DNA from 4 places in the Streptomyces sp. NPDC020299 genome. Region 1 is predicted to be linked to each of the others. Evidence: riboswitches for the same ligand, from Rfam matches in the RefSeq annotation. Region 1 holds a riboswitch; each other region holds the start of a gene.
The links. Region 1 has a riboswitch for cobalamin ahead of ACH45E_RS42825 (cobalamin biosynthesis protein). Riboswitches for the same ligand answer to the same signal wherever they lie in the genome.
Positions count from the first base shown of each region.

Region 2: another riboswitch for cobalamin. It lies ahead of ACH45E_RS15110 (CbtB-domain containing protein); the one in region 1 lies ahead of ACH45E_RS42825 (cobalamin biosynthesis protein).
Region 3: another riboswitch for cobalamin. It lies ahead of ACH45E_RS13585 (prenyltransferase/squalene oxidase repeat-containing protein); the one in region 1 lies ahead of ACH45E_RS42825 (cobalamin biosynthesis protein).
Region 4: another riboswitch for cobalamin. It lies ahead of ACH45E_RS09630 (HoxN/HupN/NixA family nickel/cobalt transporter); the one in region 1 lies ahead of ACH45E_RS42825 (cobalamin biosynthesis protein).

Region 1 covers NZ_JBIRWL010000030.1:59,191-64,814, reverse strand. The annotation lists gene cobN (cobaltochelatase subunit CobN) at 1-1,779, opposite strand, end outside; gene ACH45E_RS42830 (cobyric acid synthase) at 1,776-3,284, opposite strand; gene ACH45E_RS42825 (cobalamin biosynthesis protein) at 3,281-4,222, opposite strand; cobalamin riboswitch at 4,338-4,478, opposite strand; gene ACH45E_RS42820 (hypothetical protein) at 4,618-4,845, opposite strand; gene ACH45E_RS42815 (inorganic phosphate transporter) at 4,883-5,624, opposite strand, start outside.
Region 2 covers NZ_JBIRWL010000005.1:165,178-170,801, reverse strand. The annotation lists gene ctaD (cytochrome c oxidase subunit I) at 1-1,419, shown strand, start outside; gene ACH45E_RS15130 (cytochrome C oxidase subunit I) at 1,416-1,766, shown strand; gene ACH45E_RS15125 (hypothetical protein) at 1,851-2,135, shown strand; gene ACH45E_RS15120 (histidine phosphatase family protein) at 2,232-2,822, shown strand; gene ACH45E_RS15115 (CbtA family protein) at 2,904-3,656, opposite strand; gene ACH45E_RS15110 (CbtB-domain containing protein) at 3,678-3,899, opposite strand; cobalamin riboswitch at 3,936-4,080, opposite strand; gene ACH45E_RS15105 (acyltransferase) at 4,164-5,255, opposite strand; gene ACH45E_RS15100 (bifunctional YncE family protein/alkaline phosphatase family protein) at 5,558-5,624, opposite strand, start outside.
Region 3 covers NZ_JBIRWL010000004.1:468,784-474,407, reverse strand. The annotation lists gene ACH45E_RS13585 (prenyltransferase/squalene oxidase repeat-containing protein) at 1-864, opposite strand, end outside; cobalamin riboswitch at 977-1,106, opposite strand; gene ACH45E_RS13580 (phosphotransferase) at 1,177-1,842, shown strand; gene ACH45E_RS13575 (XRE family transcriptional regulator) at 2,063-2,713, shown strand; gene ACH45E_RS13570 (hypothetical protein) at 2,710-3,282, shown strand; gene ACH45E_RS13565 (MAB_1171c family putative transporter) at 3,282-4,502, shown strand; gene ACH45E_RS13560 (FAD-dependent monooxygenase) at 4,511-5,624, shown strand, end outside.
Region 4 covers NZ_JBIRWL010000003.1:379,362-384,985, forward strand. The annotation lists gene thrS (threonine--tRNA ligase) at 1-659, shown strand, start outside; gene ACH45E_RS09625 (nucleoside hydrolase) at 725-1,693, shown strand; gene ACH45E_RS09630 (HoxN/HupN/NixA family nickel/cobalt transporter) at 1,708-2,784, opposite strand; cobalamin riboswitch at 2,813-2,997, opposite strand; gene ACH45E_RS09635 (metalloregulator ArsR/SmtB family transcription factor) at 3,078-3,437, shown strand; gene ACH45E_RS09640 (glycoside hydrolase family 13 protein) at 3,761-5,407, shown strand; gene ACH45E_RS09645 (DUF4142 domain-containing protein) at 5,404-5,624, opposite strand, start outside.

The DNA.
Region 1 (5,624 bases):
CAACGCGTACTCGTCGAGAAGCTGCTCCAGCTTGGCCAGGTCGCCGTAGGTGTCGGCGCGGGCCATCGGCGGCACCAGGTGGTCGACGACCGTGGCGTGCCCGCGCCGCTTGGCCTGGGTGCCCTCGCCGGGGTCGTTGACGATGAACGGGTAGATCAGCGGGAGGTCGCCGAGGACGGCGTCCGGGGCGCACCCGGCGCTCAGCCCGAGGCCCTTGCCCGGCAGCCACTCCATCGTGCCGTGCTTGCCCATGTGCACGATCGCGTCGGCGCCGAAACCCCCCTCCGATGTCGCGGCCTCCAGCCACCGGTAGGCCGCCATGTAGTGGTGCGACGGCGGCATGTCGGGGTCGTGGTAGATCGCGATCGGGTTCTCGCCGAAGCCGCGCGGCGGCTGGATCATCACGACGACGTTCCCGAACCGCAGGGAGGCGAGGACGATGTCGTCCCCGTCGACGTAGAGGGAGCCCGGCGGCTCGCCCCACGCCTCCAGCATGGCTCCCTTGAGGTCAGGGTCGAGCTTGTCGAACCAGTCGCGATAGTCGGCCAGCGGCACCCGCGCGGGCGCGGCGGCCAGCTGCTCCTCCGTGAGCCACTCGACGTCGTGCCCGCCGGCCTCGATGAGGCGGTGGATCAGCTCGTCCCCGTTGTCGGGGTACTCGCTGACCCCGTACCCGGCATCCCTGAGGGCGTCCAGCACCCGTACCGCCGAGGCCGGCGTGTCCAGGCCCACCGCGTTGCCGACCCGGGAGTGCTTGGTCGGATAGGCGGTGAAGACCAGCGCGACCTTCTTGTCGGCGTTGGCCTTGTGCCTCAACTGGGCGTGGCGTACGGCGATCCCGGCGACGCGCCCGGCCCGCTCGGGGTCGGCCACGTACACCGGCACCTCGTCGGGGCCCTGCTCCTTGAAGGAGAACGGCACGGTGACGATCCGCCCGTCGAACTCCGGGATCGCCACCTGCATCGCCGCGTCCATGGGGGAGAGGGCGGCATCGGACTCGTCCCAGGCCGCGTGCGACGAGGTGAGGCACAGGCCCTGCAGCACGGGGATGTTCAGGTCGGCGAGCGCCCCGATGTCCCAGGACTCCTCGTCACCGCCCGCCGAGGCCTGCGAGGCGTGCGTGCCGCCCGCGGCGAGCACGGTGGCCACCAGGGCGTCCGCCTTGCCGAGGATCTCGTACAGCCCCGCGTCCGCCCCGCGCAGCGAACCGCAGTAGACGGGCAGGGCGTTGGCGCCCCGCGCCTCGATCGCGTCGCACAGGGTGTCCACGAAGGCGGTGTTGCCGCTCAGTTCGTGGGCGCGGTAGAAGAGCACGCCGACGGTCGGGCGGCCGTCCTGGAGCGTACGGGAGCCGTGCACACCGTACTCGGGCATCTTCCGCGGCTCGACGAACCCCTCACCGGTCAGCAGCACGGTGTCGGACAGGAACCGGGCGAGCTCGGTCAGGTTCTCCGGGCCGCCCTCCACGAGGTACCTGAGCGCCTCGGCCACGACACCGGCGGGCACGGACGACTCGGCCATCAACTCGGCGTCGGGCACGGCCTCGCCGCCGAGCAGGACGGTCGGGACGCCCGAGGCCTTCAGCGTGGCGAGCCCGTCCTCCCAGGCGCGCTTGCCGCCGAGCAGCCGTACGACGGCGATGTCGGCGCCCGCGAGGAGCGACGGCAGCTCGCCCGCCACGTCCACCCGGGTCGGGTTGCCGATCCGGTACGACCCGCCGGAGGCCCGCGCCGCCAGCAGATCGGTGTCGGCGGTCGACAACAACAACACTGTGCTCATACGGGCGCTCCCGGTGGAATGAAGGACAGTCCTTGCGGCGCGCCCGACTCGATGAGCCGCCAGAGCGCGTCCGTGTCCGCGTGCTGTTCGATCAGATCGCCGAGCCGGTCGAGCTGCTCCTCGCGCAGCGCGGCGAACGACGTGTCGGGGGCCGGTACGAAGCGGCGGCCCGCGGCGGCCGCCACCTCGCGCAGGAAGGCCCGCCGGAAGCCGTCCGACTCCAGCGAACCGTGCCAGTGCGTGCCCCAGGTCTGGCCGACCCGGCAACCGTCCAGGAAGGGAATCCCGCCCGTCACTTCGGCGACCCCGTGATGGATCTCGTATCCTTCGACCGGCTCGCCGAGGGCTTCCCCGACAGGCCGGGTGAGGGTCTTCTCGCGGGCGAACCGCACGCGGACGGGAAGGACCCCGAGGCCGTGTACCTGCCCGGCGCGCGACTCGACCTCGTCCTCGATGTGCTCACCGAGGATCTGGAAGCCGCCGCAGATGCCGAGCACGGGCCGCTGTTCGGCGGCCCTGCGGACGAGCGCCTCGGCAAGCCCCCGCTCCCGCAGCCACTCCAGGGCCCGGACCGTGCCCCGCGTCCCCGGGATCACCACGAGGTCGGCGTCGGCCAGTTCCTCCGGCCGGTCCACGAACCGCACCACGACACCCGGTTCGGCGGCCAGCGCGTCCACGTCCGTGAAGTTGGACATCAGCGGGATCGCGCACACGGCGACCCGCAGCACGTCCTCGCCGACGGGCGGGGCGGTGTTCGACTCGCGGACCGTGCCCCGCAAAGACACCCGCAGTCCGTCCTCCTCGTCGATGCCGAGCCCGTGCCGGAAGGGCAGCACGCCGTACGTCCGCCGCCCGGTGAGCCCGAGCAGCATGTCGAGGCCGGGTTCCAGCAGGGAGACGTCGCCGCGGAACTTGTTGACGAGGAACCCGGCGACGAGTTCCTGGTCCTCGGGGGAGAGCAGGGCGACGGTCCCGAAGAAGGAGGCGAAGACGCCCCCGCGGTCGATGTCGCCGACGACGAGCACGGGCAGCCGCGCGTTCCTCGCGATCCCCATGTTCACGATGTCGGTCCGCCGCAGATTGATCTCGGCGGGCGAACCGGCGCCCTCACAGATCACCGCGTCATACGTGCCCCGCAACTCCTCCAGGCACTCCAGCACGGTCCCCAGCAGCCGCTGCTGGCGCCCCCCGTGGTAGCCACGGGCGCTCAGCTCGCCCACGGGCTTGCCCAGCAGCACCACTTGGCTGCTCTGTTCCCCACCGGGCTTGAGCAGCACGGGATTCATCAGCGCGGTCGGCTCGACCCGGCACGCCTGCGCCTGCATGGCCTGTGCCCGCCCGATCTCCGCGCCCTGGCGCGTCACGAACGAGTTGAGGGACATGTTCTGCGCCTTGAAGGGCGCGACCTTGACCCCCTGCCGCACCAGCCAGCGGCAGATCCCGGCCGTGACGACGCTCTTGCCCGCGTCGGAGGTGGTGCCGGCGACGAGGAGACCCCCGCTCATTTCCCACGTCCCTTCACGAGGATGCGCGCGGCGGCGGTGACGCCGAGCGCCAGGAGACCGACGCGCCTGGAGAGCCGTACGGCCCGGTCGATGTCGGGCACGGCGACGGCGCGTCCCTCCTGGTGGAGCACCGGCCGGTGCTCCACCCGCCCGCCGTACGAGAGCGTCCCGCCCAGCCGCACGCCGAGCGCCCCCGCGAACGACGCCTCCACGGGCCCGGCGTTGGGGCTCGGGTGCCGGTCCGCGTCGGCCCGCCAGGCCCGTACGGCACCGCGGCGGTCGTCCCCGGCCGCGGCGGCCAGTACGGCGGTCAACCGCGCCCCCGGCCAGCCCGCGAGGTCGTCCAGCCGGGCCGAGGCCCACCCGTACCGCCGGTATCGGGGCGACTTGTGCCCGACCATGGCGTCGAGGGTGTTGACGGCCCGGAAGCCCAGCAGACCCGGGACCCCGCCCACGGCTCCCCACACCAGGGCCCCCACCACCGCGTCGGAGGTGTTCTCGGCGACGGACTCCACCACGGCCCGGGCGATCCCGTCGGCGTCGAGCGCCTGCGGATCCCTTCCGCACAGGTGCGGCAGCCGCGCCCGGGCGGCCTCTACGTCCCCGGCCTCCAGGGCACGCCCGATGCCACGGGCCTCGCGGGCGAGGGAGGTTCCGCCCACGACGGCCCAGGTGGCGGCGGCGGTCAGCGCGACGGAGGCGGCACGGGAGGGACGTACGGCCGCGGCGGCGACGGCTCCCAGGCCGGCGGCACCGCCCACGCACACCGCGGTGTGCAGCGCGCCCCACCCCCGGTGGTCCCGCCACAGCACCCGCTCGACGGCACCGGCGGCCCGCCCGAACGCGGCCACCGGATGCCCGCGCCGCGGGTCACCGAGCAGATGGTCGCCGAGGAGGCCGGCGGCGGCGCCGTACGCGAAGACGCGATCGGCACGCATCGGCTCAGCCGGCCGTGGGGGCGGGCAGCGATCTGGTGCGGTACCTGAGAGCCTGCGCTCTCAAACGGCAGGCGAGCATGGCGATATGTCCTCACTCAGGGTGTCCGCGCCCTGGTTCGACGAGACCGGCGGTGGGAGTTCCTGGCTCCCGGGGCTACCTACCCCGGTGACAGTGGCGGGACCGCGCCGGATTCACACCGGCTTCCTCCCTTGCCGCCGTACATGGCTCCGGAAGTCCACCACGGCCCCGGAAGGGCCGTCAACTTGCCGTTGACCTGCACGGGGAGAGTGTGCTGAGGCCCACATCGAAGCCCGGGTGGTGGTGGGGCGGCATGCGAAAGGCTCCTTCCCGAAGACTTCGAAGTCTTCGGGAAGGAGCCTGTTCGAGGCCTGGGTCAGGCCTTGTGCATGATCAGGTAGATCCCGTAGGCCACCGCTGCCGCGCACGCCGCGAAGCACACGTACGCCCCGGTGACGGCCAGCGCCGCCGAGTCGCCCTGCGCGACGGCGCGTTCGCGTCGTGACAGGCCCTGGACGCCGAGGGTGAAGAGGGCCACCAGGCCGACGGTGACCGCGAGGCTGACGCCGAAGACGGAGCCGAGGGCTGCCCAGTCGATCTTCATAACAGAGGCTGCTTTCTTGGTGCCCGGGTGCCCGGGATCAGACGGCGGCGGCCGGCGGGGTCGCCGGGTCGGCGGCGACGGGTGCCGCAGGGGACGGGATCGTGGCCGACAGGTCCTCGGCCACCACACCCACCGGGGGCGGGGTGACGACGGCGATCGCGGTGGTGATCACGCCGGCCGGCTCCTCGGTCTCGTTGACGTTGCTCGCGTCGACCACCTCGCGGCGGGAGAGCTTCCAGATCGCGGCGCTGGAGGCCACGAGGAAGACCGCCACCAGCGCGGTGCCCCAGTCGCCGAGGTCGGTGACCGTCTCGGCGAGCGCGCCGACCAGCGCGGCGGCCGGGAGGGTCAGCGCCCAGGCGACGAACATCCGGGTCGCCGTGGACCAGCGGACCACTCCGCCCTTGCGGCCCAGGCCCGCGCCCATCACGGAGCCGGAGACGACATGGGTGGTGGAGAGGGAGAAGCCGAGGTGGGAGGAGGCGAGGATGGCGGTCGCGGCGCTGGTCTGGGCCGCGAAGCCCTGCCGCGGCTCCAGTTCGGTCAGGCCCTTGCCCATGGTGCGGATGATGCGCCAGCCGCCGATGTAGGTGCCGAGCGCGATGGCCATGCCCGCGGAGAGGATCACCCAGGTGGGAGGGTTGGAGCCGGGGGCGATGGAACCGCCGGCGATCAGCGCGAGGGTGATGATGCCCATCGTCTTCTGCGCGTCGTTGGTGCCGTGGGCGAGGGAGACCAGACCGGCCGAGGCGATCTGGCCGGCGCGGTAACCCTTGCGG
Region 2 (5,624 bases), on a different contig from region 1:
CTGTTCGCCGGCTTCACGAACTGGATCATGCCGCTCCAGATCGGCGCACCCGACGTCGCCTTCCCGCGGCTGAACATGTTCGCCTACTGGCTGTACCTGCTCGGGTCGTCGATCGCGGTGGGCGGGTTCCTCACCCCGGACGGGGCGGCCGACTTCGGCTGGTTCGCCTACTCCCCGCTGTCGAACGCGATCCGCACGCCGGGCGTCGGCGCCGACATGTGGATCATGGGCCTCGCCTTCTCCGGCTTCGGCACCATCCTCGGCGCCGTCAACTTCATCACCACGATCATCTGCATGCGCGCGCCGGGCATGACCATGTTCCGCATGCCGATCTTCACCTGGAACGTGCTGCTGACCGGTGTCCTGGTCCTGCTGGCCTTCCCGGTCCTGGCCGCCGCCCTGTTCGCCCTGGAGGCGGACCGCAAGTTCGGTGCCCACGTGTACGACGCGGCCAACGGCGGCCCGATCCTGTGGCAACACCTCTTCTGGTTCTTCGGCCATCCGGAGGTGTACATCATCGCCCTGCCGTTCTTCGGCATCGTCACGGAGATCATCCCGGTCTTCGCCCGCAAGCCGATCTTCGGCTTCATGGGACTCGTCGCCGCGACCATCTCGATCGCCGGTCTGTCCGTCACCGTGTGGGCGCACCACATGTTCGTCACCGGTGCGGTGCTGCTGCCGTTCTTCTCCTTCATGACCTTCCTGATCGCGGTCCCGACCGGGGTGAAGTTCTTCAACTGGATCGGCACCATGTGGAAGGGCTCGTTGAGCTTCGAGACGCCGATGCTGTGGGCGGCCGGCTTCCTCGTCACGTTCCTCTTCGGTGGTCTGACCGGCGTCATCCTGGCTTCGCCTCCGATGGACTTCGAGGTGTCCGACTCCTACTTCGTGGTGGCCCACTTCCACTACGTCGTCTTCGGTACGGTCGTGTTCGCGATGTTCGCCGGATTCCACTTCTGGTGGCCGAAGTTCACCGGCAGGATGCTGGACGAACGCCTCGGCAAGGTCACCTTCTGGACGCTGTTCGTCGGCTTCCACACCACCTTCCTGGTCCAGCACTGGCTGGGCGCCGAGGGCATGCCCCGCCGGTACGCCGACTACCTCGCGGCCGACGGCTTCACCACCCTGAACACGGTCTCGACGATCGGTTCGTTCGTGCTCGGCCTGTCGATGCTGCCGTTCCTCTACAACGTGTGGAAGACGGCCAGGTACGGCAAGCGGGTGGGCGTCGACGACCCGTGGGGCTACGGCCGTTCGCTCGAGTGGGCGACCTCCTGCCCGCCGCCGCGGCACAACTTCGTCACCCTGCCGCGGATCCGCAGCGAGTCCCCGGCGTTCGACCTGCACCACCCCGACATCGCGATGTCGGAACAGGAGGCCGGCGGAGTCCGGGCCACGACCGACCGAGGACACGGGTGAGCGGTCCGCCGCGGCCGCGGCCCGGAGCCGGCGGGGACCTCGGCAACGAGGTGGAGGGATACCTGCTGTGGCAGGCCAGGATCGCGGAAGCGGAGCAGCGGGCGCGGGAGTTCACCCATCCCCTGGAGTGGCTGACGACGGCGCAACGTGAGGACGTCGAACGGCGGTACGTCGCCGACAGCCTGCACCGCGCCCGTACGGATCTCGAACGGGTCGCGGCCCGGTGCGTGTCGCTGCGCGCCGAGTACGAGCACCGCTACCGGGCGCTGCGGCGGCGCTGCGTAGGCATGGTGCTCGCCGTGTGCGCCGGCTTCACCACCGTGGCCACACTGCTGCTCATCCTCTGACCCGGCCGGGCCACACCGTCCGGACCAGGCCGCCATGCGCGGCATCGACCGTCCAACATGACCTGAACCGTAGGGAGATCAACTATGTACGCAGCCGTCAGACGGTACTCAGGAGTGACCGATCCGGCCGAGGCGGGGCGCCGGGTGAACGAGGGTTTCGTCCCGCTCATCCGTGAGATCCCCGGCCTCGTGGCCTACTACTGGGTCGACGCCGGCAACGGAGTCATGGTTTCCACCAGCATCTTCGAGAACGAGGCGGGGGCCGACGAATCGATCAAGAGGGCGGCCGTCTTCGTACGGGACCACCTCGCGCCGCTGCTCCCCAACCCTCCCGAGGTCATGTCCGGCCAGGTCGTGGCTTCCGTATGACGCAGATCGGCGACGCGCGACGGGGCACCTCCCTGTTATGTTCGCGGCCGGGGCGGGCGATCCGCGTCCCACGCCGACCGCAGGAGGAGCAGCCACGTGACGAGCCGTGTCACCTTCGTGTCGGCCGCGACGAGCCCGTCGCTGCGTCAGGCCCGCTTCTACGACGGCGACTCGCTGGACGGCGTCGGGGCGGCCCGCGCCCGGTCGGCGGCCGGGTCGTTGCCCGCGCCGGCCCGGGTGTCCGCGTCTCCGAGTGTGCGCTGTCGGGAGACGGCGGTGGCGCTCGGTCTCGAGGCCGTTCAGACGCCGGAGTTGCGGGGTCTGGACGTGGGCCGCTGGCGGGGCAGCACTCTTGACGAGGTGGCGGCTGCCGAGCCGGAGGCGGTGGGCCAATGGCTCGCAGACCCCGGCTGGGCAGCCCACGGTGGGGAGTCGGTGCGGGACGTGTGCGAGCGGGTCGGGCGCTGGCTGGACGCCGCACAGGACACGGACGGCCGTACACTCGCCGTGGTCGAGCCGGAAGTCGTACGGGCCGCGGCCGTTCATGTACTGGGCCTGCCCGCATCGTCCTTCTGGCGGCTGGACGTACCGCCGCTGACGGCCACGGAGCTCAGTGGCCGGGCCGGACGGTGGAATCTGCGGCTCGGGCAGCCGCTGGCCGCGTCGGACACCGTCCCGGCGCGCTGAGGCCGTACGGGCGCGTCCCGCCCTGCACGAGAGGGGGCCCTCGGAAGGTTTCCGAGGGCCCCCTCTCGTATCCCGAAGCGTTCAGTTCGAGGCGGGAACTCTCCGCCCCGACGGGGCTGCCGCGGGCTTGGGATTCAGCTGCCGCTCGGCCAACTCACCGAAGAGCAGGCCGAATCCGCCCCACAGGACGGTCTGGATGGCCAGGGCCGACAGACGGAACCGCCACAGCAGGGTGGCCGGGAAGTCCTTCGGCACCTCGTTGATCGCCGGCAGGAACGCGTACGCCAGACCGATCACGACGACGAACACGGCCGCCGCGACCACCGTCGCCCACCAGGTGCCCAGGCCGGGCGCCAGGCGCTTGCCCAGTATGGTGGCGCCGATCGCGAGAAGGACGCTGAGCACCATCATCAGGAAGTACAGGGTGGTCCGCTTGCCGATGGTGTCGGGCTCACCGACGGACGGCGGGTTGGCCGGGTACTTCAGGAACGGTACGACGTACACGGCGAGCAGCGCGCAGCCGGACAGCAGCAGCGCCGTCGCACGCGGGCCGAAGCGGCCGATCCGGCCCAGCGCGAAGCAGTACGCGAGCGCGGCGATGCCACCGAAGGCGACCCCGTAGACCAGGACGCCGGTGGCGAGCCCGGCCGTGGACTGCAGGGAGCGGGAGACGACCTCCATCTCGTGCTCATGGGAGTGGGCGTCCTCGAAGCTGATCGCCTTGTCGACACTCGGCTCACCGAGAAGGTAGGCGGCGACCAGGGCGAGCACGCCGGCGGCCAGGCCGGCGAGCATGCCCCGCACGAGGAGATTTCTTACCGTTGCGGAATTCATGGGCGTGCGGCGTCCCTCGCGTCAGTGGCAGGGGAAGCCGAGCAGGTGGCGGGCGTCGTGCACCCACTCGTGGACGTCCGTGCCGCTGAGCACGGAGGTGGCGCCCTGCTCGGCGCCGACGAAGTACAGCAGGACGAGCATCAGGATGCCGAAGAAGACCGCCCAGGGGGCTATCGCCTTCAGCGGCAGCGTGGCGGGCACGGCGGGAGTGGTGGCTGTCGGCTGGGCGACGGTCTGCGCCATGGCAGAACCTCCTCCGGGAGTTCGCGTCCCATTTCGGTGGTGCACAGGACGACGGCCACGGGTCTGACTTGCCGGACACCCCGAAGGGCGTCTGGCATACAGTGGCGCGACCGTGCCGGATTCCCACCGGCTTCCGTCTCGCCGTCGTCAATATCGGACAGACCGTACCGCGTGACGCGGACACGGCCAAGACCGCACCACCCGGCGTGATCTTCCTCTCGAGCCGCGCGGCCGGCCGCACACGGGGCAGGCGGGTCAGGCGGGTCAGCCGTGCCGGCGTGAGCGGGCCGCCGAGAGCATGGACTTCCAGGATCGGTTTCGTTTGAAGGGCATCTCGAAGAGCTCTGCGAACAGCCAGGCCGACAGGATCGAAGCGGGCAGCCCCAGAACCACCGTGAAACAGAACGTGGGCAGTCCGGCCGATACGTAATCCGGGGCGATTTTCCGAACGATGACCATGACGATCGGCAGATGAATGAGGTAAAGGCTGTACGAGAAGTCGCCGAGGCCGCGCATGGGCCGCGTGGCCAGAAGCCGCATCACAGAGACGGGACGCCCGGTGGCGATCGCCGCCAGAAACATGGTCATGGCGGGCGCGACGGCGAGATCCACCCAGAAGTAGTGCTTTATTGTCCAGGTCGATCCCTGGACAACTATGAGCAATATCAGCGGCATGACGGCCACAGCGGCGAACCAATGCCAGGGCATGCGCCGTACCTTTTCCCGCGCGACAATGATTCCCGCGCCGACCAGACCGGCAACGAATACGGGCGCGAGATTCGGGGCAAGCCAGTTGTCACCCTCGACGGGTAACGAGTTTTCCGCCAACAGCCCGCGCAGGGCCACGAGTAGTGTCACGCCCGTGACCAGGAGTACCGCTCCCAGCCGTCGCCGGACGAACAGCAGCAAGGGAAAGACGAGATAGAGCTCCGCCTCCACGGCGATCGACCAGAACGCACCATTCGGCGTGCGAGCCGTGAACACATCCTGGGCCACCAGCCCATACACGATGATTGTTCTGAGGTTCGGCGGCCCATGATGGGAGGCGGGCACGACAAAGTAACCGACCACCGTGCTGAATGCGAGTGCGGCCCAATACGGCGGAAGGATTCGCCAGGCGCGACGCCGCAGGAACCGTGCGACACCGCCCTGTCGCCACCCGTGACGTGCCGGGGAAATAGCCAGCGAGAAACCGGACAGCACGAGAAAGAAGACGACGGCGAGACGCCCGTACATCAGCCAGCCCAGCCAGAACGGTCCCGAGTTCCTGGGAAACCCGGGAAAGGCCAGCAGCCAGCAATGAAAAAGGACCACATACAGTGCGGCCATACCGCGGAGCCCGTCGAGCCCCGGCACATGAATACCGCTGTTGACTTTGCTCCCCCCGCCCCCCTGCCGTACCAGGACGGCTATGTCAGACTCGCTGCTGACGGGACGGCTCGATAATGATGAAATTGTTCGGCCCTTCCTCTCGGCGCCGCGTTGAAGCGCACGTAGCCACCGCTCACGGTCCGGATGACACAGCGCCACCCGCGGTGACTCATACGTCGCACACAGCGAGGGAGTTCAATGCCGCACGCCCGGAGGCCGAGCCCGAGCACGGCGACGCCCCTGGCCGTCGGTGACGCCGGCCAGGGGCGTCTCAGGGGCGTGTCAGGTCAGCCGTCGGACTCGGGTGACGGGATGTAGGCGCCCGGCACGTCGTTGGGCGCGTAGACCTTGCCG
Region 3 (5,624 bases), on a different contig from region 1:
CGCGGTGTTGCCGTAGTCGGGCTGGTCCTTGGCGCCGGGGAGGCTGGAGGTGAGGTGGCCGGTGTCGTGCGTCTGGTCCGCCAGGTAGGCGGCGCCGTTGCGGGCGATCTGCTGCGGGGCGAGCGGCTTGTCGGAGTTGGCGCAGACGTAGCCCTCCTCCGGTGCCTTCCCGGCCGTCGTCACGAAGCCCTTGCCGAGCGAGCCCAGCACCCCGGCCGCCGTCGCGTCCGCGTTGGCCGCCAGTTTGCCCTTCTTGTCCGGCTGGTAGGCGAGGGCGCCGCCGCCGTCCTCGTCGCAGGGGATGGACCACTTGGCCAGCAGTTCGGCCGGGGTCCTGCCCTCGGTACGGAGCTGGAGGGGGTGCTCGCCGGCCGCCGCGAGGGCACCGATGACGACGGAGGTGGAGTTGGTGTCGCTGGGCGAGCCCGGCGTGTAACTCCAGCCGCCGTCCTCGTTCTGCATCGCCTTCAGCCAGACGGCGGCCTTGTGGACCTCCCCCTCGTGCTCGCCGAGCGCGTGCAGGGCCTGTACGGCGGCGGCCGTGCTGTTGGTGTCGGCCTGGGCGGAGGTCTTCGCGCACGACTTGGCGGGGTCCGGGCGGTAGGCGGCGAAGCCCCCGTCGGCGCACTGCTGCCCGACCAGCCAGTCGATGGCCTTCGCGGCGGGCCGGACACCGGCCGTGCGCTGGGCGAGCAGCGCGAGGGACTGCCGCCACACGCCGTCGTACTTCGGGTCCGTGCTGCCGTACAGCCCGGACGGGAGCGCCGTCGACGGGGAGGGCGACGGCGACGCGGCCGTGGCGGGCGCGGCTGCGGCTATGACGCCGACGGTGGCGAGAACCGCGGCGCTGCGGCGGACGTTCATGGTCGGCTACTGCCTCTCCCTGCGGGGGAGCACGGGCAGCACGGGGACACCCCGGGCGGCTCGGCTCCGTAGACCTCGACGGTGCCGCGCGCGGCGGGTTGCCGCGCACGTGAGCCGGTCAACGTCCGTACGGGGCAGTCCGGCTCACCGTCGTGACGGTTTACGGTTGCGGGTCAGCGCCGGAATTGCACCGGCTTCCCCCCGTACGGGTGTGATGACGCCCGGACACTGTACCCGGCGGTAGACAGCGGCTGGGAGGCGGCTGTGCGTCAGGGGAGTCAGGGGGCCGTGTGAGGTGGCTAGGGTCGCGTCATGCTGCCGACGGGGAGACCGCTGGGTTCCGGCCGGACGGCCGACGTGTACGAGATCGACGAGGCGTGGGTGCTGCGCCGCGACCGGGCGGGCCGGGGGGACGCCGCCGCGGACGGCGCGGTGATGGCGTACGTACGGGAGCACGGCTACCCGGTGCCCCGGGTGCGGCCGTCCGGCTCGCGCACCGACCTGGTGATGGAACGGCTGTCCGGACCGACCATGCTGGCCGCCCTCCTGGACGGCTCGCTGGGCGCGGCCGAGGCGGGCGCGGAACTCGCCCGGCTGCTGCGGCTGCTGCACGCCGTCCCCGCCCGGGACTCCGCCGCCCCCGGCGCCCGCGTCCTGCACCTGGACCTGCACCCCGACAACGTGATCCTCACCCCGGACGGTCCCCGGGTCATCGACTGGAGCAACGCCGAGGACGGGCCGCCCGGTCTCGACTGGGGCATGTCCGCGGTGATCCTCGCCGAGGTCGCCGTCGGCGGCGAAGCCCTCGCCGCCCCGGCCCGCGCGCTGCTCACCGCCTTGCTCGCCGCCCCGTCCGGCCTGACGGAGACGGGGCTGACCGAGGCGCGGCGGCGGCGCGCCGCCAATCCGACGATGAGCGCACGGGAGGTCGAACTCCTCGGGGAGGCCGTGGAGTTGGTACGGACGCTCATCCGCTGACGACCCGGGTTGTCCCGACCCCCGATGCCGCTCCCCCATAGGCGGCACCCGGGGCCGGGGCCGGGTGGCGTCATGATCCTGTCCCGCGCGAGCCTCAACTGTCAACGATTGCTGCCTAATTCAGCAGCTGTCATTGACATCACTTCTCGACCGGCGGGCGACCCGGTAGCCTCGCGTCAACTCAGCCACGAAACCGACGACATGCCCAGGGGGGACATCGGTGAGTGACGCCCACGCCCCGCTCGCCGGCCTGCTCGACCGGCTCGGGGAGCTGACCGAACGGCCGGGCCGGCTACCGGAGGTCCTGGACGTGGCCGGCCTCTCGTACCGCACCGGCATCCCCGCCGAGGTGGTCGCCCGACTGCTCGCGGGCGGCGCCGCCCCCGACACCGGGCTGGCCCAACGGGTGCGGCAGCGGCTCGACTTCATCCGCGAGACCCGGCGCAGACCGGACGGCAAGCGCTACTCGCTGGACGAGCTGGCCAGGATCGCGGGCACCAGCCGGCAGTGGCTGAGCGAGTGGCGCAAGAGCGGCATGCCGAGCCTGGAACACACCGACCGGCTGCGCAGGTTCTTCGGCCTCCCCGCCGGATACTTCACCGCGGACGAGCCGGAGGCCCTGTACGAGGCCCTCCTGCCGGTGCTCCAGAGCCTGGAGGCGCAGGCCGACCCGCTGCTGCGGCTGCGCGAGAGCGGACTGGTACGACTGGCCATGCGCGCCCCGCGGATGAACCCCCGTCAGCTCGCCACGCTCGCCGACCTGGCCGAGATGATCATCACATCCGAGGACACGGACCCGAGCGCCGGGAACACGGACACGGGTGCCGGGAACACGGACACGAGCGCGGACATCACGAAGGACCGTCAGTGAGCCGGAAAAGATCGCCGAAGCGCTTCCTCGCCCAGCTCGTCCGCGACACCGCCCGCACCCTGACCCCGCCGACCGGGCCCGAGGCGTTCCTGCACGCCGTGTGCGACACGCTCAGCCCGCGGCTGGACCGCCCCGTACGGCTCAAGTTCGTCGCCTTCCCGCCGGAGTTGGACGTCTCCGGGGTCACCTTCGCCAAGGACGACGAGTACATCGTCGTGGTCGAGGACCGCGCGCCCGGCGCGCACAAGTTCGTCATCGCGGGGCACGAGATCGGCCACATCTACTACCAGACCCTGGACGTCCACTACCCGGCCGGCCTGCCCGCCGCCGCGCGCCGGCTGCTGTCCCGGGCCGAGGAGGACATCCCCTGGGAGCGGGTGGTCGCCATGGCCACGCGGTCCCCGGCCGCCACGACCGCCGAGGCCGAGTGGGAGGCCGAGGAGTGCGGACTGCGCCTGGCGGCCAAGTACGCCAAGGTCGTCGGCCCCTCGGCCGCGCCCGGCCGGACGACCCAGGACACCCTGACCGACCGTCTGTCGTCGTCGCTGGGCAACGCCGGCGGCCTGTGATGCGCTGGGACATAGCCGGCTCGTTCCTCGCCTACGCCGTGCCGGCCGTGCTGCTCGCCGTGGCCTTCGTGATCAAAGTGCCACTGCTCAGGCGGGCGTGGCAGGACCCGATCCTGCGGGCGACGGCCCTGCTGCTCGGCATCGGCGCCGTCACGTTCGCCTCCCTGCCGCCGGGCAACCTGCACCGCATCAACGCGCTCACCGGGGTGCCGAACTTCGCCGGCCTCTGGGTCTACTCGCTGCTCAGCGTCTACTGCGGCGCCTGCCTGTGGCTGATCATCACCTGGCGCGAGCCGCCCTCCCCGGCCCGGCGCCGGCGCACCCGCACGATCTGGATCGCGTACTCCCTGATCGTCGTCGGCCTGTGGGTGACCTTCTTCCTCGGCGACCACCACGTCGAGCGGCTGCGCGATCTGGACACCTACTACGCGACGACGCCGTGGATGCGCGAGTTCGCCATGCTCTACCTCGTCGCCCACATGGTGTCCGCCGTGGCCGCCGCGAGCATGCTGTGGGCCTGGTTCCGCGAGGTCCGCGACACCTGGCTGCGCCGCGCGGTGGTGCTCCTCCAGGTCGCCTACGCCCTCGGGCTCGTCTTCGACGTCGCCAAGATCGCCGCGATCGGGGCCCGCTGGAGCAGCCGGAACTGGGACTGGCTGTCGACGTACGTCGCGCCGCCGTTCGCCATCGCCGAGGCGATCCTGGTCGGGGTCGGCTTCATCGCCGGGCAGACCGGGCCGCTCGCCGAGGAACGCCGCCGGATGTGGCGCGCCCACCGCCGCCTGGAACCGCTGTGGCAGGCCGTGCTGACGGTCACCGCCCCGTCCGCCCCGGCGACCGGCCGGGTCAGCGGCGCCGAACTCCAGCTCGAACTGCGCCGGGCCGCCATCAACGACGCCCTGCTCAAACTCGCCCCGCACCTGAGCGGAGCCCGCCGCGAGCGGGCCCGCCGCGCGGCCCTCGCCGCCGGTCACCCCGACACCGCGGCGCGCGGCATCGCGGGCGCGGTGGACATCCTGGTAGCCGTCGACGCGGCGCGCTCCGCTGGCCAGGGCGAGGGCGTGGACCCGGGCCCCGCACACACCGATCACGGCCGCCCCTCCGATGTCCCGGCCGGCGAACTGGAGTCGATCGGGCAGGCGCTGCGCGTGCATTCGTCGACCGTGGAGACGATCCGCCGGGAGTCGGTGGCGAGGGAAGGTCTCACTCCGTATGTCTGAGAGAACGTATGCCTGAGAGAACGACCGCTCGCCGTCGCACCGCGATCGTGATCGGGGGCAGTACGACCGGGATGCTCGCCGCCTCCGTGCTCTCCAGCCGGTTCGACGAGGTCACGGTGATCGAGAGCGACCGGTTGCCCGAGGGGCCCGAGCCGCGCAAGGGGCTGCCCCAGGCCCGCCACGCCCATCTGCTGTGGTCCGGGGGAGTGGCCGCGCTGGAGACACTGCTGCCGGGGATCACCGGGAAGCTGGCCGGCAAGGGCGCCGGGCTGATCGACGTGATGACCGACCTGGTCAGCAAGGCGCCCTCGGGGCAGTGGTTCCGGCGGTTCGCCGACTCACGGCACCACATGATCGTGTGCAGCCGGGACCTGCTGGACGCGGTGATCCGCGCGGACGTCCTGGCCCGGAGCCGGATCACCCTGATGGACGCGACGAGGGTGCGGGGGCTGGTCGGCGACCGGTCCCGCGTGACGGGCGTACGGATACCGGGCGGGCCGGGGGCCGAGGAGACCGTCCTGCGCGCGGACCTGGTGATCGACGCGAGCGGGCGGGCCTCGCAGGCCCACAAGTGGCTGGCGGCACTGGGCCTCGCCCCGGTCGTGGAGCGCGTGGTGGACGCGGGCGTCGCCTACGCCAGCCGCGTCTACCGGGCCCCCGGCTCCACCGCGACCCTGCGGTACCCGGTCGTCAACGTCCAGGCGGACCCGCGCCGGGCGCCCGGCCGGGGCGGGGTCGTCGTCCCGGTCGAGGACGACCGCTGGCTGGTGACGCTGTCCGGCACGAGGGGCGGCGAACCGAGCGCCGACCCCGACGCCTTCGAGGAGTTCGCCCTCACCGGCCTCCGGGACCCCGTCATCGGCCGCCTGATCTCCCGGGCCGAGCCCCTCACGGACCCCGTGACCACCCGCAGCACGGCCAACCGCCGCCGCTACTACGAGAACGCCGAGGCCTGGCCCGACGGTTTCGCCGTCCTCGGGGACGCCGTCGCCGGCTACAACCCCGTCTACGGCCACGGCCTCTCGGTCGCCGCGCAGAGCGTCCTCGCCCTGCGCCGGGTCCTCGACCGCCACGGCCCCACCACCCCCGGCACCGCCCGCCGCATCCAGCGCGCGGTGGCCC
Region 4 (5,624 bases), on a different contig from region 1:
GGGAGGGCGGCAAGTACGTCGCCGACCCGGCCCTGTGGCAGCGGGCGACCGCGATGCTGCGCGAGGTGCTGGCGGAGTCCGGGCAGGAGTACGAGGAGGCGGCGGGCGAGGCCGCCTTCTACGGCCCCAAGATCGACGTGCAGGTCACCGACCCCGCCGGCCGTGAGGCCACCCTCTCCACCGTCCAGATCGACTTCCACCAGCCCGAACGCTTCGACCTGCACTACATCGGCGCCGACGGGGCCAAGCACCGCCCGGTCATGGTGCACCGCAGCGTCATCGGCAGCATGGAGCGCGCGGTCGCGCATCTCGTCGAGGAGCACGGCGGCGCGTTCCCGGCCTGGCTGGCACCGGTGCAGCTGGTCGTGCTGCCGGTCGCCGAGGCCCAGGCGGAGCAGGCGGAGGCGGTGGTGCGGGAGGCCGCCGCGCGGGGCCTGCGGGCCGAACTCTCCGGTCCCGGGCAGGGCACCCTGGGCGCCCGGATCCGCGCGGGGCGCCTGGTGCCGTACCAGGTGGTGATCGGCGACCGGGAGGCCGGCGCGGGCCTGGCCGCCGTACGGCTGCGGGACGGCCGGCGGCCCGGGGCTCTACCGGTCGAGGACCTGCTGCGGCGGATCGGCGACCGGGTGGCGGCGCGCGGTACCGGACTGTGGGAGTGACCTGGTGACATAGGGGGCCGTCCCAGACCTGTCCTAGGGTCGGGTACGAACGGAAGGAGTCCGCCGTGACCGGTCAGCCCATTCCCGTGATCATCGACTGCGACACCGGTGTCGACGACGCCCTCGCCCTGCTGTTCGCCGTCCGCCACCCGGACCTGGAGCTGCGCGCGGTGACGTGCGTGGCCGGGAACACGGACGTCGACGGGGTGGTCCGCAACACGCTGACCGTGCTGGAGCAGGCGGGCGCGCCGGACGTTCCGGTGGCCCGGGGTGCCGAGCGGCCGCTGATCGAGCCGTCCCGCTCGGCCCGGCACGTGCACGGGCACGACGGTATGGGCGACCTGGGGCTGCCCGCGCCCACCCGGGCCCCGGCCGCCGTGGACGCGGTGACGCTGCTGCGCCGCGAGATCCTCGCCTCGCCCCGTCCGGTCACCCTGATCCCGACGGCCCCGCTCACGAACATCGCGCTGCTGCTGCGCACCCATCCGGAGGTGACCGGCAACATCGAGCGGATCGTGTTCATGGGCGGCGCGGTGGCCACCGGGAACGCCACGCCCGTCGCCGAGTTCAACGTCTGGCACGATCCGGAGGCGGCGGCGGTCCTGCTCACCGCGGGTGTGCCGATCACCATGTACGGGCTGGACGTCTTCCAGCGGGTCGTCGTCCCCGGCGTCCACGTACGACGGCTGCGGGCGAGTGCCGAGCCCGGCACCCGGCTGGCCGGCGAGCTGCTCGCGCACCGGCCGGCCACACAGGGCGGCTCCCCCGAGGCCGAGGCGGCGGGCGGCCTGGGTGACGCGGGCGCGGTCTGCGCGGTCGCCGACCCGGAGGGCATCACCACCCGGCTGCTGCCCGTCGAGGTCTGTCTCGCGCCCGGTCCGGGCCGGGGGCAGACGATCGTCGACCGCCGGCCCCGGCCTGGCGAGTCCGAGATCCACGAGGGCGTCCGTGAACAGGCCCTGGTGGACGTGGCGTTGGACGTGGACGTCGACCGGTTCGTGAAGCTGTACCTGGAGACGGTCGAGCGGCCGTAGGCGGAGCGGCGGGCTTACTGGTCGGTCGTGGCGGGGGCCGGGGTCTCGGTCTGGGGCTGAGGCGTCCAGCGTTCCTCGACCCTCGCCACCTTCCAGTACGCCACCGCCGCCGCCCACACCACCACGAACAGGCCGACGATGAGATAGCCGACGTTGCCGAGTTCGAGGCCGAGGAGTTCCATCGTGGCGATGACGAAGGCGACGGCGATGGACAGGCCGGTGATGGTGAGGTTGTAGAACACCTTGCGCACCGGGTTCGAGAACGCCCACTGGTAGGCGAAGTTCATGAACGTGCCGTCGAGGGTGTCGAACAGGCTCATCCCGGCGGCGAAGAGGAGGGGGAGGCAGAGGATCGCGTACCAGGGCAGGCCCGCCGCCGCGCCCGAGCCGGCCATCACCATCAGCGTGACCTCGGTCGCCGTGTCGAAGCCGAGGCCGAAGAGGAAGCCCAGCGGGAACATCTGGCCCGGGCGGGTGATGGACCTGGTGAGGCGGCCGAGGACGCGGTTCATGAAGCCCCGGGAGTCGAGGTGCTGTTCGAGCTCCTGCTCGTCGTACGAACCCGCCCGCATCGCCCGGAAGACGCGCAGGATGCCGAAGAGGGCGACCAGGTTGAGCGCGGCCACGAGATAGAGGAACGTGGCCGAGACCGTCGTACCCATGACGCCCAGCACCTGGTGGGTACGGGAGTTCTCGTTCATCACCCGGCCCGCCAGCTGTGTGCCGCCGGCGATCATCGCGGCAAGCAGGACCACGACGCTGGAGTGCCCGAGCGCGAACCAGAAGCCCACCGACACCGGCCGCTTGCCGTCCGCCATCAGTTTGCGGGTGGTGTTGTCGATCGCGGCGATGTGGTCGGCGTCGAAGGCGTGCCGCATGCCGAGGGTGTAGGCGGTGACGCCGAGCCCGATGCCGAAGGCATTGGAGCCGACCTCGTAGTGACCGGGGGCGACGAGGAGGAACAGGATGCCGAAGGCGACGACGTGGAGGGCGGCGATCACACCCATCAGCCCGGCGGTCTTGACGGTGTCCTCGCGCCGCCAGCGGAAGGAGGCGGCCTTGGTCTCGGGCCGGGTCTCGGGCAGGGTCATCCGGTTCACGCTCCAGCACCTCGTGGATCACTTCGTGAGCTGCCGTGGCCGGTCTCCTGGCTTACGGGTATGACGTCCTCCGTCCCTGCCTTCCCGGTCGTACGACCAGTGGCCCGGCGGGTGCCGGACGGGACGGGAACTCCCCGATCACAGTGGCGAGGGCCGCGTCGACATCGCATCGACTTCCCGAACACCACGGCCCGCCCACCGTAGGGGGGTGGGCAGTTGTCTGCAAAGCTGCGTACCTGCGCAGGTATTGAAGATCACAGAACCGCGCCTGCGAATATGACGGTATGCATCTCGTGCCTGCCGACCGCGCGGACCGTCGCACCATCGACGGTCACCGGGTGTGCGACGCCATCGCCGCGATCGGCGAACCCGGCCATGTGCGCGCCTGGGCCGACCGCTTCTCGCTGCTCGCCGACGCCAAGCGGCTCGCTCTGCTGCTCGCCCTGCACCGCACCGGCCCGCTCGCCGTGTCCGATCTGGCGATCGCGACGGGAATGAACGACCCCGCGGTGTCGCAGGCGCTCAGGCTGCTGCGGGCCGCGGGGGTCGTGGCGGGGGAGAAGGAAGGGCGGGTGGTCAGGTACCGGGTGGTGGACGCGGAGGTTCAGAGCCTGCTCAGCCACTGCGCGGCCGACGGAGGCTGACCGGCGAGTCGCGACGACGATGGCCGCGTCTCGCCTCCGGCGAGGCTGCCGGAGGCGCTGCCGCGAGCGTCGGGCGTCGGGGGTGGGGTCGACTCGGAGGCGGATGGGATCGGCGTGCCGGTGGATGTCACTTGCTCGGGCACTGCGCGGTCGACGGAGGCTGACCGGTGCGTCGCGAGGACGATGGCCGTGCCACCCGCGAGGAGCACCGCAGCGCCCCCGGCGGGCATGTGCCCGGAATGATCTACTCCGTGGAGTGTGAGGGTTCGCTTTCCCGGCAATGTGGACAGGCTCTCCCCGTCGTCCTTTCCGAGGGAGCCGCCGTGACCGACCTTTCGTCCAGGAATCCCGACTGGTGGCGCCAGGCCGTCATCTACCAGGTCTATCCCCGCAGCTTCGCCGACGCCGACGGCGACGGGCTCGGTGACATCCGGGGCATCGCCGAGCGCCTGCACCATGTGGCCGCGCTGGGCGTCGACGCCCTGTGGCTGAGCCCCTTCTATCCTTCCGAACTCGCCGACGGCGGCTACGACATCGCCGACCACCGGGACGTCGACCCCCGTCTCGGCACGCTGGACGACTTCGACGCCATGGTCGCCGAGGCCCACCGGCTGGGGCTGAAGGTCGTCGTCGACATCGTCCCCAACCACACCTCGCACCGGCACCCGTGGTTCCAGGAGGCGCTGCGCGCCGGGCCCGGTTCCGCCGCCCGCGACCGCTACGTCTTCCGCGCCGGGCGCGGCGAGCGCGGCGAACTCCCGCCCACCGACTGGCAGTCGGTGTTCGGCGGCAGCGCCTGGCAGCGGGTTCCCGACGGACAGTGGTACCTCCATCTGTTCGCCGCCGAGCAGCCCGACCTCAACTGGGACAACGAGGAGGTGCGCGCCGACTTCCGCACCACCCTGCGCTTCTGGTCCGACCGGAGTGTCGACGGATTCCGTGTCGACGTCGCCCACGGCCTGGCCAAGGACCTCACCGAGCCGCTGCGCGACGTCGGCGACCTCGACCCGACCGGGGAGGAGGCCCTGGAACACGTACCGCCGGGAAGCCACCCGTACTGGGACCGCGACGAGGTCCACGAGATCTACCGCGACTGGCGCAAGATCTTCGACGCCTACTCCCCGCCCCGCACGGCGGTCGCCGAGGCCTGGGTCCCGGATGCCCGACGCGCCCTGTACGCCCGCCCGGACGAACTGGGTCAGGCGTTCAACTTCGAGTATCTACAGGCGGGTTGGGAAGCGGACGAGCTGCGCCGCGTCATCACCGGCTCACTGGACACGGCCCGCACGGCAGGGGCCTCGGCCACCTGGGTCCTGTCCAACCACGACGTCGTACGCCACACCTCCCGCCTGATGCTCCCGCCAGGCACGGACGCCGACGCCTGGCTGCTCTCCGGCGGCCGGGCACCCGGCATCGACGAGGCGGCGGGGCTGCGCCGGGCCCGGGCGGCGACCCTGCTGATGCTGGCGCTGCCCGGATCCGCGTACGTCTACCAGGGCGAGGAACTCGGCCTGCCCGAGGTGGCCGGTCTGCCCACCGAGGTCCTCCAGGACCCGATCTGGGAACAGAGCGGTCATGTCCGCAAGGGCCGCGACGGCTGCCGGGTGCCGCTGCCGTGGACGGCCGGCGGCCCGTCGTACGGCTTCGGCGCGGCCGGCGCCTGGCTGCCCCAGCCGCCGGTCTTCGCCGCGTACGCGGTCCAGGCGCAGGACGGTGTCGAGGGCTCCACCCTGGAGTTCTACCGCAGGGCACTGCGCCTGCGCCGCAAGCTCCTCGAGGGCGAGTCGCTGACCTGGGCGCCGGACGCACCCGCCGGTGTCCTCCAGTTCGCCCGTTCGGACGGCTGGCGGTGCGTCACCAACCTCGGCGCCGAGCCGGTACCGCTGCCGCCCGGGGAGGTCCTGCTGAGCAGCACGCCGGTGCCGGACGGAGGCAACCTGCCGCCCGACACCACCGTGTGGCTCGCTTAGCCGCCCGACGCGCTGGGGGAGGGGGCGGCGGCGGGTGCCGAGGGGGCCGAGCCGACGCCCAGGCCGCTGAGGTCCAGCGCGGTCGACGTCTCGGTCGGCGGCGCGGTGAGCACCACCTGCGGCTGCCCGGCGGGCGGAGCGGGCGGGGTCAGCATGGTGGCCGGCATCTTCGGCGGGTTGGTCTGGGTGTTGAGGGTCGTGTCGAAGTCGACGTCGC